3 regions of the Isoptericola sp. 178 genome follow, and region 1 is predicted to be linked to each of the others. Evidence: riboswitches for the same ligand, from Rfam matches in the RefSeq annotation. Region 1 holds a riboswitch; each other region holds the start of a gene.

Region 1 (4,704 bases):
CGGCGTCCCCGGTGGCGACCGTCCCCGTGACCGGGACGCCGATCCCCTCGACCCTTGCCGTGGCCTCGGACAGCACCGCCTTGGCCCCCTCGGCGATCGCGGTGTCGTCGAGGGCCGCGTAGCCGCCGTCCAGGGAGGCGGCCGTGAAGGACGGCAACGAGTAGCTGCACACGACGTGCAGGCTCCACCCGACACGTGCCGCGTACGCCGCGGCCCAGTCCAGGGCGTGCATGCTCGCGTCGGAACCGTCGACCCCCACCAGGACGACCTCAGGACGTGTCATCTCGCGCCTCCCGTCTGCGTCCGGACCTCGCCGTCCGGCATCCGCCTGGTTCAAGCCTAACGAAAGCGCCCCGCAAGACGCAGCAAAGGCCGCCCGGCGACACCGCGTGGCGCGCTCGGGGGCCGGGCCGTGCCCGGACGCACGACGCCCCGGCACTCACGAGGAGTGCCGGGGCGTCGGGGCGGACGGTCGAGGCGTCGGTCAGCCGGTGACCCGCAGGAAGGTCGGGCTGGACTGCCAGAGGCTGGACTGGCGGACGGTCCAACCGCCGGGGCGCGTGGCCTCGATCTGCTGGCCGTTGCCGATGTAGATCGAGATGTGCCCCGGGGACCAGATGAGGTCGCCCGGCTGCGCCGACGACTGCGAGATCTGCGTCGTGTTGGACGCGCTGAGGATCGCGCTCGAGGAGTGCGGCAGCGAGACGCCGACCTGCGCGTACACGTAGGTCACCAGGCCCGAGCAGTCGAACCCGGACGGCGAGGCGCCGCCGACGACGTACGGCGTGCCGAGGTAGCGGGCCGCGATGGACACGACCTGCGAACCCCGCGAGCTGTCGGCCGTCGGCGTCGAGGAGCTGGAGCTGGAGCTCTCGGTCGAGCTCGACGAGGACGAGGACGACGACGAGGACGAGCTCGACGTCGACGTGGGCTCCCGCTCGGCGGAGCGCGAGGTGGTCGTCTCGCGCACGGGCTCCGGCTCGGGCTCGGGCTCGGGGGCCGCCTTGATGTCCGCCTTCTCGGCGATCTTCGGCGTCACGCGCTCGACCTGGACCTTGGCACCGGAGTCGACGGTGACCACGGGCGCGGACTCCAGGGCCTCGCGGGCCTGGTCGGTCAGCGAACCGAGGTCCACGGTGCTCAGCTTCTTGGCCGCGTCCGAGTCCACGGGCGCGGCGTGCGCGGCGGTGGCGCCACCGATCGTGGAGACCAGCAGACCGCCGGCGGTGGCCATCACGGCAGCACGACGGCTCGCGGCTGCAGATGGTGCGGTGATGGGGCGGCGGGCGGCCAGGTGCCGACCGCGCGTCGTGGTGCGTGCGTTCACGTCTTCCCTCTCCTGTCCGCCTACGAAGTCAGCTGTCGGGTTCGGGTGGGAGAAATCACCCGGCCCCACGGTTCGGACGAACCGTGGGACTTCACCCCGAGGACACCGTGTCCGGTGCCCGAGAGTGGGTCCCCCGCCCCTGCCTAGGGTCTCGGTTCCCGACCGGCGGCAGGGCTCGGCGTCCGGTCGAGGTCCGGCAGACTGCTCCACCGGACGCGAGAACGGTATCTGATACACGCCCCGATGTCACGTTTCGATCACGATCTGCGGCGATACACGTCCGAGGGGCCCCGCAGAGGGCACTGCGCCCCCCGCTGAGTCCCTCGAGGGGTGTCCGGCGTCCGGGACCCCCGGGAGCACCTCGCGGCACGACAGAGGGCCCTGCCGCGCTCTGCGCGCGACAGGGCCCTCGGCACGAGGTGCCGGCGTCTCAGCCGACTCGGATGAAGGTCGGGTTGGACTGCCAGATGTTCCGGAACTGGATCGTCTTGCCCGGACGCGGGGCGTCGATCTGCGTGTTGCCACCCGCGTAGATGGAGATGTGGCCCGGGGTCCAGATGAGGTCGCCCGGCTGCGCGGCGGAGCGGGAGACCACGCTGCCGGCGTAGCGCTGGTCCGAGGACGACCGCGGCAGCGAGATACCGGCCTGGGCGTACACGTACTGGGTGAACCCGGAGCAGTCGAAGCCGGACGGCGTGGTGCCACCGGAGACGTACGGGACGCCCACGTAGCGCGAGGCGATGGAGACGATCGTCGACCCGACGGCGGAGTCCGGCACGGCCGTGGTGGCCGAGGAGGACGTCGTCGTCGAGGAGGAGGAGGACGAGCTCGAGAGCGACTCGCGCTCGGAGGAGCGCGACGGCGCCGCCTCGCGCACGGGCTCCGGCTCGGGCTCCGGCGCGGCCTTGATGTCCGCCCGCTCGACGATCGTGGGCGTCACGCGCTCGACCTGGACCTTGGCCTCGGCGTCGACGGTGACCACCGGGGCCGCCTCGAGCGCCTGGCGCGCCTGGTCGGTCAGCGCACCCAGGTCCACGGTGCTCAGCTTCTTGGCCGCGTCCGCGTCCACCGGCGCCGCGTGGGCGGCGCTCGCGCCACCGATCGTGGAGACCAGGAGACCACCGGCGGTCGCCACCACAGCAGCCCGACGGCCTGCGGCCGCGGAGGGGGCCGCCATCATGGGGCGGCGTGCGGCGCGGTGCTTACCGCGCATGCTGCGAGCAGTCACGTTCAACCTCTCCGTTCGCCTACGAGGTCAGCTGTCGGGTTCGGGTGGGAGAAAACACCCGGCCCCGCGGTCCGTACGAACCGTGGGACTTCACCCCGAGGACACCGTCACCGGTGCCCGAATCGTGGGTCCCCCGCCCCTGTCGTGCGGTCATCCGTGGGAACCAGGACGGTGACAGGGTTAGGCGCCCGTCCCGGTACTCGCGCGAGACACCCGCGCGAGCGAGTCTGACCGTACCGGAACCTCCCCGCCGATGTCACGCTCCGGTCACGTCTCGCGTCCGACGCGTCGCGTCGAGATCTCAGCGGGCTGCGACGAAGAGGTGCTTGGCCAGCTCCTCCGGCAGCTCCAGGGCACCGTCACCGTCGACCAGACGGACGACGAAGTCGTCGCCGGCGCGCTCCACCTCGATGCTCGCGCCCGGGAAGAGGCCCGCGTCGGACAGCCGCAGGAGGAACTCGTCGTCGACCTGGACCGGCTCGGCGATGCGGCGCAGCACGACCGTCGCGGAGGCGTCGGCCCCGGACTCCAGGTACAGCGGCAGGGACTGCACGCCTTCGAGGAACGGCAGCTCCTCGTACTGCTCCCCCAGCTCCGACAGCCCCGGGATCGGGTTGCCGTACGGGTCGTGGTGCGGGTGGTCGAGCAGGGTCACCAGCCGACGCTCGACGAGGTCGCTCATGACGTGCTCCCACCGGCAGGCCTCGTTGTGCACCTGCGGCCAGTCGAGCTTGATGACGTCGGTGAGCAGACGCTCGGCCAGACGGTGCTTGCGCATGACCCGCACGGCCTTCTCCTGACCGTCGGCGGTCAGCTCGAGGTGCCGGTCACCGGTGACGACGACCAGACCGTCCCGCTCCATCCGCGCGACCGTCTGGGAGACGGTCGGGCCCGAGTGCCCCAGACGTTCCGCGATCCGGGCGCGCAGCGGCGTGATGCCTTCCTCACCCAGCTCGTAGATCGTCTTCAGGTACATCTCGGTGGTGTCGATCAGGTCCGTCACGTCCGCTCCCGTCTTGAGGCCCGGGCCTAGTCTATTCGCATGACCCTCCAGATCCCCGCGTCGATGCTGCCCTCCGACGGCCGCTTCGGCTCCGGCCCGTCCAAGGTGCGCACGGGCCAGGTCGAGGCCCTCGTCGCGGCCGGCGACCCGGCACGCCCGGTGCTGGGCACCTCGCACCGGCAGGCCCCGGTCAAGGATCTGGTGCACCGGGTGCGCACGGGCCTGACCGAGTTGTTCGACCTGCCCGCGGGGTACGAGGTGGCCCTCGGCAACGGCGGGTCGACCGCCTTCTGGGAGGTCGCCACGGCGTCCCTCGTCCGACGGCGGGCCCAGCATGCCGTGTTCGGGGAGTTCGGGGCCAAGTTCGCCGCCGCCACCGCCCGGGCACCCTTCCTCGACGACCCCGAGGTGGTCGAGGCCGCACCCGGGACGGTGGCCCACCTGACGCCGTCGGACGCCGTGGACGTCTACGCCACCCCGCACAACGAGACCTCGACCGGGGCGGTCGCTCCCGTGCGCCGCCCGGGCGGCCCCGACCAGCTCCTGCTGACCGACGCGACCTCGGGTGCGGGCGCGCTGCCGGTCGACCTGCACGAGACCGACGTCTACTACTTCGGCCCGCAGAAGGCCTTCGCCGCCGACGGCGGCCTGTGGCTGGCGCTGTGCTCCCCGGCGGCCGTGGAGCGCGCCCGGGAGGTGGAGTCGTCCGGCGACGGCCGCTGGGTGCCGGAGTTCCTGTCGCTGACCACGGCGCTGGAGAACTCCCGCCAGGACCAGACGCTGAACACCCCCGCCGTCGGGACGCTGGTCATGCTGGCCGACCAGGTCGAGTGGCTGCTCGAGCACGGCGGGCTGGACTGGTCCGTGCGCCGCTGCGAGCGCTCGGCGCAGGTCCTGTACGGCTGGGCGGCGGCGACGCCGTGGGCGACACCCTTCGTCACCGACCCGGCGGAGCGCTCCCCGGTGGTGGGCACGATCGACCTGGACCCGTCGGTCGACGCGGGGGCCGTCGTCGGGCTGCTCCGCGACCACGGGATCCTCGACGTCTTCCCCTACCGCAAGCTGGGCCGCAACCAGCTGCGCGTCGGCATGTTCCCCGCGGTGGACCCGGACGACGTCGCGGCGCTCACGGAGTGCATCACCCAC
Region 2 (4,704 bases), on a different contig from region 1:
GGAGGTGGACCTCGTCTACGACTTCGCGCTGCCTCCGCTCGTGCTGCACGCGCTGTACACCGGCGACGGCACGGCGCTGCTCGACTGGCTGCGTGAACGTCCCCGCAACGCCGTCACGGTGCTCGACACCCACGACGGGATCGGGGTCATCGACGTCGGCCCCGACCAGACCGTCGAACCGGGGGAGCCGGATCGCCCCGGCCTGCTGGACCCGGCCCAGATCGACGCCCTCGTGGAGGGGATCCACGAGCGGACCGGCGGTGCGTCGGCCGCGGCGACGGGTGCCGCGGCGTCGAACCTCGACCTGTACCAGGTGAACTCGACCTTCTACGACGCGCTCGGCCGCGACGACGCGCGCTATCTCGCCGCGCGAGCGCTCCAGCTCTTCACGCCCGGCATCCCGCAGGTCTACTACGTCGGCCTGCTGGCGGGAGAGAACGACGTCGAGCTCCTGCAGCGTACGGGCGTGGGGCGGGACATCAACCGCCACCACTACACGGCGGAGGAGATCGACGCCGCGCTCGAGACGCCGGTGGTGCGGCGGATGCTGGCCCTGTGCCGGTTCCGCAACACGTTCCCGGCGTTCGACGGCGACGTCGACGCGACGCTCCACGGCGCGGTGCTGAGCATGGAGCGCCGCGGCGTCGAGGTGCCCGACGCCGTCGCCGTCCTCGAGGTCGACCTGGCCAGCGGCGCCGGGACCCTGACCTGGTCCTCCGGTGGGCGGGGCGAGGCGTCGGTCGACCTCGCTGCCTTCACCCCGGACGACCTCGGCGGCCCGGTGGGGCCTTGAGATCGTCCGGTCTCAGCCGCCCATCTCGGTGACGGCGTCCGTGTACTCCCAGTGCCACGGCTCGTACTTGTCGTAGATCGCCCAGTCGGGGTTGTCCCAGCCGTAGGCCGGCGCGTTCGCGCGGAGCCAGTCGTAGCGGCTGCCGGAGTACGTCTCCGGGCAGAGGTCCACGGCCAGACCCCACCCGTGGTTCGAGGTGCCGGGCGTGGCGGCCAGGTACCCCTTGGCCTCCTTGGTCGCGACCTGCGACGAGTAGCTCCGGTAACCGTCGGTGATGCACATGTTCTCGCCGAAGACCACGCGGTAGGCCAGGTTGAGCCGGGCGAGGGCGACGCCGGCGTCGGCGCGGATCCGCGTCGTGCCGTCCCACAGGGTGCACATCTCGCTCTCGGGGATGTACCCGTTGGACCCGGTGCCGCTGGCGTAGCCGTCGCAGCCGGGCAGCGGCGGCGGCGGGGGCTCGGGCGCCGCCTCGACGGACAGGGCGACCTTCTCCGCGGACATCGTGGCGTCCGCCGGCACGACGGTGCCGCCGACCGAGCCACCGGCCGCGCGGGACGTCGTCGGCGCGGCCCGGTCGGCGTTCCGGGAGGCGGCCTGGCCACGGTCGGCGAGCAGGGCGGCCTGCTTCGCGGCGCTCGTCACGGCCGCGAGGTCGGCGGCGGCGTCACCCGGGGCGCGGACGCCGGAGGGCGCGGCCTCCGGGCTCGTGGCGCGCGGCAGCTCGGTCGTGTTGGAGGCCACGGCCATGCCGGTCGTGGTCGCCATCGTGACGGCGAGGCCCAGGCCGATGCTCAGCGGCCAGCTCGTGGGCGCGAGCGAGGACCAGGTCGGGCCAGTGCGGCGGCGTCGAGCCGCGTGGCTCGCGGTGTGTCGTCCCTTGGCACGTGCCCTCGTGGGTGCGGGTCGTGCGGTCGCCTCGGGGAGCGCGGGCAGGTCGCGCGTGTGCCTCATCGGGCGGTGCGGGGTCGCATCGAACATTCTCCTGGCGCCTGCGGGGTTAGCTGTCGGGTTCGGGTCGGAGACTGACCCGGCCGGCAGGGCGTCCCTGCACGGCTTCACCCCGAGGGCACCGTGGTGCCCGAGAGTGGGTCCCCCGTCCCTGTCGTTCGTGTCGTCCGGCTCCGGGGCGGTGACAGGGCTCGGCGCCCGCCTCGGACATCTCACCTGGGGTGTGAGCTGCCTGGACACTATCCCTCCCGCCGCGAGTTGTCACGGGTAGATCACGGGTGCGCTACGTTGACCAACCTCTGACCCGATTCGCAGGAAGAAGGTGGACGATGCCGGAACGGACGTCACGTCGTTCGACGATCGCCGTGCTGGGCCCGGGGGGCGTCGGCGGGCTGGTGGGAGCGCTGGCCGCCCGGGCGGGCCATCGTGTGATCGTCCTGGCCGGCCCCGAGACGGCGTCGACCCTCCGTTCCGACGGCCTCCGCGTCACCAGCGGCTTCTTCGGGGACTTCTCGGCCGAGGTCGAGGCGGACACCGAGCTGCGCGAACCGGTCGACCTGTGCCTGGTCGCCGTCAAGCACCCGTCGCTGCCCGAAGCCCTGGAGCGGGTCCCTGCTGAGCACGTCGCCGCCGGGCTCGTCGTGCCGCTGCTCAACGGGGTCGAGCACGTCGCCACCCTGCGCGAGCGGTTCGCGCCGGCGTCCGTCGCCGCCGGTGTCATCCGCGTCGAGTCCACCCGGACCGCTCCCGGGCGGATCGTGCACGGCAGTCCCTTCGTCGAGGTGGACCTGGCCAGCAGCACGGCGCCCCCCGAGCGGCTCGAGGCCGCGGCGACGATCCTGCGGGACGCGGGGGTCACCACGCTGGTCCGCGACGACGAGGGGGCGATGCTGTGGGGCAAGCTCGGGCTCCTCGCGCCCTTCGCCCTGCTGACGACCTACCACGGGGAGCCGATCGGGACGCTCCGGACCGAGCGTCGCGACACCCTCGCGGCGCTCGTCGCGGAGGTCGCCGCGATCGGCCAGGCCGGCGGCGGTCCCGACACCAGCCAGACGGCCCTGCGCTTCTACGACACGTTCCCGCCCGAGGCGCGCTCGTCCATGCAGCGTGACGCCGAGGCCGGGCGGCCCCTGGAGCTCGACGCCATCGGCGGGGCCGTGCTGCGGGCCGCCGACCGGCACGAGGTCCCCGCACCCCTCACCCGGCGGCTGGTGACCGAGCTCGGCCGGTCCTCGACCTCGTCACCGGGCGCCTCGACGGGAGCCGGCGCCACTGGGTAGCGAGCAGGTGCCCCGGGGGGACATCCTGGAGCCGGCCCCTCGAGGACGAGGTCGACGACGACGGAGGATCCCATGACCGCGAGTCCGCCCGCCACGACCCCGGACGTCGCGACGCCGGACCCCGCGCAGCGTCAGCCGGCACCCCGCACCACCCACCAGGTCGTGAACCAGCCGCCGGAACGCGTCGACGTCAACGAGTACCTGGACTTCCCGGTGCTGCGCGAGGCGGTGCACGCGTTCGGCGGCGACTGGGGCGAGGAGCGACTGGTCGAGGCCGGGGCGCACGTCGGGACCGCGGCGTTCCAGCACGCGGCCGAGCGGGCGAACATCCACGAGCCGGTGCTGCACACCCACGACCGGCGTGGCCGCCGCCTCGACGAGGTCGAGTACGACCCCGCCTACCACGAGGTGCTCGCCGCCGCCGTCGAGCGCGGGGCGCACACGGGCGCCTGGGCGGAGCCGGGGCCCGGGGCGAACGTCGTGCGGGGCGCCGTCTTCTCGCTGTTCTCGCAGGTCGAGCCCGGCCATGCGTGCCCCGTCTCGATGACGCACGCGGCCGTGCCCTCCCTGCGGCACGCGCCGGAGCTCGCCGCCGTCTGGGAACCGCGCCTGCTGTCGTCCGGGTACGACGGCACGCCGGCCGCTCCCGGGGACAAACCCGGCGTGCTCGTCGGCATGGCCATGACGGAGAAGCAGGGCGGGTCGGACGTCCGCGCCAACACCACGGCGGCCGTCCCCGTGGGCTCGGACGGGACGTCCCTGCTCACCGGGCACAAGTGGTTCTGCTCGGCCCCGATGTCGGACGCGTTCCTCGTCCTGGCCCAGGCCGGAGGCGAGGACGCCGGGCCGCCCGGGTCACCGACGTGCTTCCTGGTGCCGCGCGTCCTCGAGGACGGCACCCGCAACGCGTTCCGCATCCAGCGGCTCAAGGACAAGCTCGGCAACCGGTCGAACGCGTCGGCGGAGGTCGAGCTCGACGGCACCGTCGGGTATCTCGTCGGGGAGCCCGGCCGCGGGGTGCGCACCATCATCGAGATGGTGTCGCGCACCCGGCTGGACTGCGTCCACGGGTCGGCGGCCGGCATGCGCCAGGGGGTCGCCGAGGCCTTGTGGCACGCGGACCACCGCAGCGCGTTCGGGGCGCACCTGGTCGACCAGCCCGCCATGACGGCCGTGCTCGCCGACCTCGCGCTGGAGTCCGAGGCCGCGACCCTGACCTCGATGCGCCTGGCCGCGGCGTACGACGCCGAGACGGACGCCGAGCGGGCGTTCCGCCGTCTGGCCACGGCGGTGAGCAAGTTCTGGGTGTGCCAGCGCGGCCCGCACCACGCGTTCGAGGCGATGGAGTGCCTGGGCGGCAACGGGTACACCGAGGCGTTCCCGCTGGCACGCCGGTACCGCGAGCAGCCCGTCATGGCCATCTGGGAGGGGTCGGGCAACGTCATCGCCCTGGACGTGCTGCGGGCGATGGCGCGCGAGCCGGAGTCTGTCGAGGCGTTCCGTGCCGAGCTCGGCACGACGGCGGGGGCGCACCCCGCCCTGGACGCGCACGTCGCGCGCACGCAGCGGCTGCTCACCGAGCTCGCCGGGTCCGACGACGGCGCGCAGCAGGCGCAGGCCCGCCGCGTCGTCGAGTCGCTCGCCGTGGCGCTGCAGGCGTCGCTGATGGTGCGGCACGCG
Region 3 (4,704 bases), on a different contig from region 1:
ACTGCGCCGGGTGGTCGCTGCGCCAGCTGCTGTCCGAGGGGTTCGGCGGGGTCGCGGGGGCGGTCGCCTCCTGGCCGCCCCGGCACCTGAGCTCGGCGCTCGGGCAGATCGTCAACTTCTTCGGCACGCTGCAGAACGAGTGGGCGGGGGCCCAGGCCTTCAGCTCCTTCGACACCCTGCTGGCCCCGTACGTCCACGTCGACCGCCTCAGCCAGGCCGAGGTCACCCAGGCCCTGCAGGAGTTCGTCCACAACCTCAACGTGCCGTCCCGCTGGGGCACCCAGACGCCGTTCACCAACCTGACCTTCGACCTCACCTGCCCGCCCGACCTCGCCGACGAGCACCCCGTCGTCGGCGACGACGTCCTCGACGTCACCTACGGCGACCTGCAGGCCGAGTCCGACATGATCAACCGGGCGTTCGTGGCCGTCATGTCCGCCGGGGACGCCGCCGGCCGGGTGTTCACCTTCCCGATCCCGACGTACAACATCACGCCGGACTTCGACTGGGACTCCGAGATCTCCGAGGAGATCTTCGAGATGACCGCGCGGTACGGCACGCCGTACTTCCAGAACTTCATCAGCTCCGACCTGAACCCCGGCGACGTGCGCTCGATGTGCTGCCGCCTCCAGCTCGACCTGCGCGAGCTGCTCGCGCGCGGCAACGGGCTGTTCGGGTCCGGCGAGCAGACCGGCTCGCTCGGCGTGGTCACGATCAACTGCGCCCGGCTCGGGCACGTCCACGGCCCGGACCGCGAGGCGCTGTACGCGGCGCTGGACCGCCTCGTCGACCTCGCCGCCGACGGTCTCGAGGCACGCCGCGAGACGGTCCAGCGGCTCATGGACGGCGGGCTGTACCCCTGGACGCGGCGCTACCTCGGGACGCTCGACGCCCACTTCTCCACCATCGGCGTCAACGGGGTCAACGAGATGATCCGCAACGCCACCGCCGACACCGAGGACATCACCACGCCGGCCGGGCACGCCACGGCCCTCGAGCTGCTCGACCACCTGCGCACGCGCCTCGTCGAGATCCAGGAGCGCACGGGCCACCTGTACAACCTGGAGGCGACCCCTGCCGAGGGCACGACCTACCGGTTCGCCCGCGAGGACCGCGCCCGCTACCCGGGGATCCTGCAGGCCGGGACCCCGGAGCAGCCGTACTACACGAACTCCACCCAGCTCCCGGTCGGCTTCACCGACGACCCGTTCGAGGCACTCGCCCGCCAGGACGAGCTGCAGCGGCGCTACACGGGCGGCACGGTGCTGCACCTCTACCTGGGCGAGCAGATGTCCGGCGCCGAGTCGTGCCGCCTGCTCGTGCGCCGTGCCCTGGAGAACCACCGGCTGCCCTACCTCACGGTGACGCCGACGTTCTCGATCTGCGCCACGCACGGCTACCTCGCGGGCGACGTGCGGTCCTGCCCGACCTGCGGCGCCGGGACCGAGGTGTGGACCCGGGTGATGGGGTACTTCCGCCCCGTGGCGTCCTTCAACACCGGCAAGCAGGGCGAGTACGCCGAGCGCGTGCCGTTCCGGGAGCCCGCGGCCTCCCGGGAGCCCGCGGCGGTGACCGTCGATGTCGCCTGACGCGCCGGCCCGGGCACCGCTGCGCATCGCCGGCTTCGTGCCGTTCTCGACGGTCGACCGGCCCGGTCGTCTGGTCGCCACCGCGTTCACCCAGGGATGCCCGTGGCGGTGCACCTACTGCCACAACCCCTCCCTGATCGACCCCCGGCGGCGGCCCGGTGCGACCTGGTCGGAGGTCCTCGAGCTGCTGCGCAAGCGCCGCAGCCTCCTGGACGGCCTGGTGATCTCCGGCGGTGAACCCACCCTCCAGCCCGGCCTGGCGGACGCCTGCCGCGACGTCCGCGACCTCGGGCTCGAGGTCGGCGTGCACTCCGGCGGCCCCTGGCCGACCCGGCTCGCCCGCGTGCTGCCCCTGGTGGACTGGGTCGGCCTGGACATCAAGGCGGTGCCGGACCGGTACGAGCTCGTCACCGGAGCGGCACCGTCCGGGCGGGCGGCGTGGGAGTCGGCCCGGCTCGTGGTCGAGTCCGGGGTCGACCACGAGATCCGCACCACCGTCGACCCCACCGTGCACACCCGCGAGGACGTCCTGGCGATCGGCGCGCGCCTCACCGCGCTCGGCGTCCGCCGGTGGGTGCTGCAGGAGGCGCGACCGGACGGCGCACGGGCCGGGTGGGTGCGCCGCCTGGACCGCCGACGGCTGTCCGACGTGCTGCGCGAGGACGACCTGCCGGGCGTCGAGCGCCGCGTGGGGGTCTGAACCGCCCGGACCCGGAAGGAGCGCCCGGCTCGGTAGGTTGGCTCCCATGACCGAGCGCCCCGAGGACGACCTCTCCTTCGCCTCGCCCGGCCCGGAGGCGTCCGGCCCCGCCCCGGACGGGACGCGGGGTCCGGCCCGTCCCTCCCCCGGCCCGGCACCGACGGGCGCGTCGGACCGCCGGCCGGTGGACCCCGGGGCCCGCTGGGGCGTCCCCGGACCCACGCCGGCCGAGCGCGCCGCGGCGCGGCGCCGGGCCCGGATCTGGGTGCTGTCGGTCCTCGCCCTGATCCTGCTCGTGGTCGGCGGCGCCGTGGGGGCCTCCTACCTGACGACGAGCACGCGCGAGGAGGCGTGGGAACCCGTCGCGGCCGACGTCACCGCGCCGGAGACCGTCAACGCCGTGCAGCTCGTCCTCGGCTCGTGCCTCGCCGAGGCCCCGACCGACGGCGCCGTGGGACGCGTCGAGGTGGTGCCGTGCGGCGAGCCGCACGCGGCCGAGGTGGTCGGGCGCACCGACGCGTCGGCGGACGCCGTCTGGCCCGGCGCGGACGAGGCGGCGGCCCGCACCGCGCGGGGCTGCACCCCGGACCTCCTGGGCCCGCAGGCGCGCGCGGACGACTCCACACGGGTCGAGCTGGTGGTCTGGGCGCCGAGCGAGGAGTCCTGGGCCGCCGGGGACCGCACGGGGCTGTGCGTGGCCGTCGTGGACGGCACGCGGACCGGCTCGCTCCTGGACTGAGCGGCCGGGAACGTCATCGGATCGGTGCCCGATCTTCACCTCCCCGGCACCCCGGATGGGTCGATCGCCCGATCCCGGCCCTCGGTCGACGGCCGTTTCCGACGGTTCCGGCGCGCCGTGTCCGTCATGTCGGACAGCGTCCCGCCGCCGGATCCCTTCACACCGCCTCCACCATCGGCGCAGGAGGTGACCGTTATCTGACCGTGACCTCCGACCGTTTCGGGGCTAGCGTCCTGTCGTCGCCCGGAGACCGGGCGGCGACCGGCCCGGTGCCCAGTGCTGCCGACGGGACGGCCCACCGGAGCACCGACGGCAGCAGCGGGAGACCCAGGTTCTTCGGGTGACGTCAGCGCCACCCTCGGGGTGAAGCCGTCCATCGGCGGCAGGCCACCACTTCTCGGCCTAACCCGACAGCTCATCTCGCCGGCTGGAGGAGTACCCCATGTCCACACCCTCGCTGGATGCTGCGCGCCCGCAGGGTGCCGTGCGCACCCCCAGGAAACGCCACGCCGCCGTCGCCATGACGCTCACGGCGGCCCTCGCCGGCGGCACGCTGGTCGCCGGCGCCGGATCGGCCGCCGCCGACGACGCGCTCACGACCACCACGGACGAGACCGTCGCCGACGAGACCACCTCGGCCGGCACGACCACCACGGACGCGACCGACACGTCGGTCTCCGACGGCACCGCGACCCCGACGCCGGAACCCGTCGTCGAGGACACCGCGTCGCCCGAGCCGACGACCACCACGGACGGGACGACCACGACGCCGACCGAGGAACCGGCCGCCGAGGACACCGGCACCGCCACCGAGGAGCCCGTCGTCGTGAGCACGACGCCCGACGTCTCGGTGTCGAAGTCCCGCAGCACCGGCCGCAAGGGACAGGGCCACACCCGCCCCCGCTACACGGTCCGCGCGACCGCGGACGGCGAGGCGTTCGCCGGCCGGGTCCGGCTCTACGTCCAGGGCACCAAGGTCGCGGTCAAGAGCCTCGACGGGGACGGCACGATCCACTTCCGCCCCGGGTTCTCCCACTACGACGTCGGCCGCAACGGCATCCGCGTCGTCGTCGCGCCGGCCGCCTCCACCGGGTTGGAGCAGGTGACGAAGCACCGCAGGGTGTGGATCAAGCCCAAGGCGACGACCAACATGTACGTCTCCAAGAGCCGTCACACGGCCACGAAGGGCAAGTGGCACACCCGCCCGAAGTACACGGTGAAGCTGCGCAAGTGGGGCGAGCCCGTCCAGGGCCGGGTGCGCCTGTTCATCTCCGGCGACAAGGTCGCCGTGAAGAAGACCAACAAGTACGGGGTCGTCCGGTTCCGGCCGGGGCTCGGCAAGTACGACCTGGGCAAGAACAGGATCCGCGTCGTCGGGGTGCCGGCCCGGGCCGAGGGACTCAAGAAGTCGACCAAGTACCGGAAGGTCCACGTCAAGCCGAAGATGACCCGCGGCCAGAAGGTCGTCCGGGTGGCCCACAACTACATCGGGCACCGGTACTCGTGGGGCGGCACGTCGCCCGCCACCGGGTTCGACTGCTCGGGGTTCACGTCCTACGTGTACAAGAAGGCGATCGGCAAGACCCTGCCGCGCTCGTCGTCGGCCCAGGCCTCCCTCGGCACGCGCGTCTCGCGCAGCAACGCCCGGCAGGGCGACCTGGTCTACTCGCCGGGGC

What was found. A riboswitch is a leader RNA that binds a small molecule or an ion and turns the genes downstream of it on or off. The one in region 1 is predicted to bind cyclic di-AMP.
Region 2: it holds a riboswitch for cyclic di-AMP, as region 1 does, so the genes downstream of both, Q6349_RS15205 (D-alanyl-D-alanine carboxypeptidase family protein) here and Q6349_RS05210 (C40 family peptidase) in region 1, are expected to answer to the same signal.
Region 3: it holds a riboswitch for cyclic di-AMP, as region 1 does, so the genes downstream of both, Q6349_RS02755 (C40 family peptidase) here and Q6349_RS05210 (C40 family peptidase) in region 1, are expected to answer to the same signal.

The regions. Positions count from the first base shown of each region.
Region 1 is NZ_JAUQYN010000002.1:128,300-133,003, reverse strand. Features, by position in the region: gene Q6349_RS05220 (universal stress protein) at 1-283, opposite strand, end outside; gene Q6349_RS05215 (C40 family peptidase) at 485-1,327, opposite strand; cyclic di-AMP (ydaO/yuaA leader) riboswitch at 1,330-1,494, opposite strand; gene Q6349_RS05210 (C40 family peptidase) at 1,758-2,555, opposite strand; cyclic di-AMP (ydaO/yuaA leader) riboswitch at 2,558-2,721, opposite strand; gene Q6349_RS05205 (metal-dependent transcriptional regulator) at 2,857-3,558, opposite strand; gene serC (phosphoserine transaminase) at 3,598-4,704, shown strand, end outside.
Region 2 is NZ_JAUQYN010000006.1:36,644-41,347, forward strand. Features, by position in the region: gene gtfA (sucrose phosphorylase) at 1-793, shown strand, start outside; gene Q6349_RS15205 (D-alanyl-D-alanine carboxypeptidase family protein) at 806-1,747, opposite strand; cyclic di-AMP (ydaO/yuaA leader) riboswitch at 1,767-1,933, opposite strand; gene Q6349_RS15210 (ketopantoate reductase family protein) at 2,074-3,024, shown strand; gene Q6349_RS15215 (acyl-CoA dehydrogenase family protein) at 3,097-4,704, shown strand, end outside.
Region 3 is NZ_JAUQYN010000001.1:582,667-587,370, forward strand. Features, by position in the region: gene Q6349_RS02740 (ribonucleoside triphosphate reductase) at 1-1,589, shown strand, start outside; gene Q6349_RS02745 (anaerobic ribonucleoside-triphosphate reductase activating protein) at 1,579-2,289, shown strand; gene Q6349_RS02750 (septum formation family protein) at 2,336-3,028, shown strand; cyclic di-AMP (ydaO/yuaA leader) riboswitch at 3,323-3,466, shown strand; gene Q6349_RS02755 (C40 family peptidase) at 3,471-4,704, shown strand, end outside.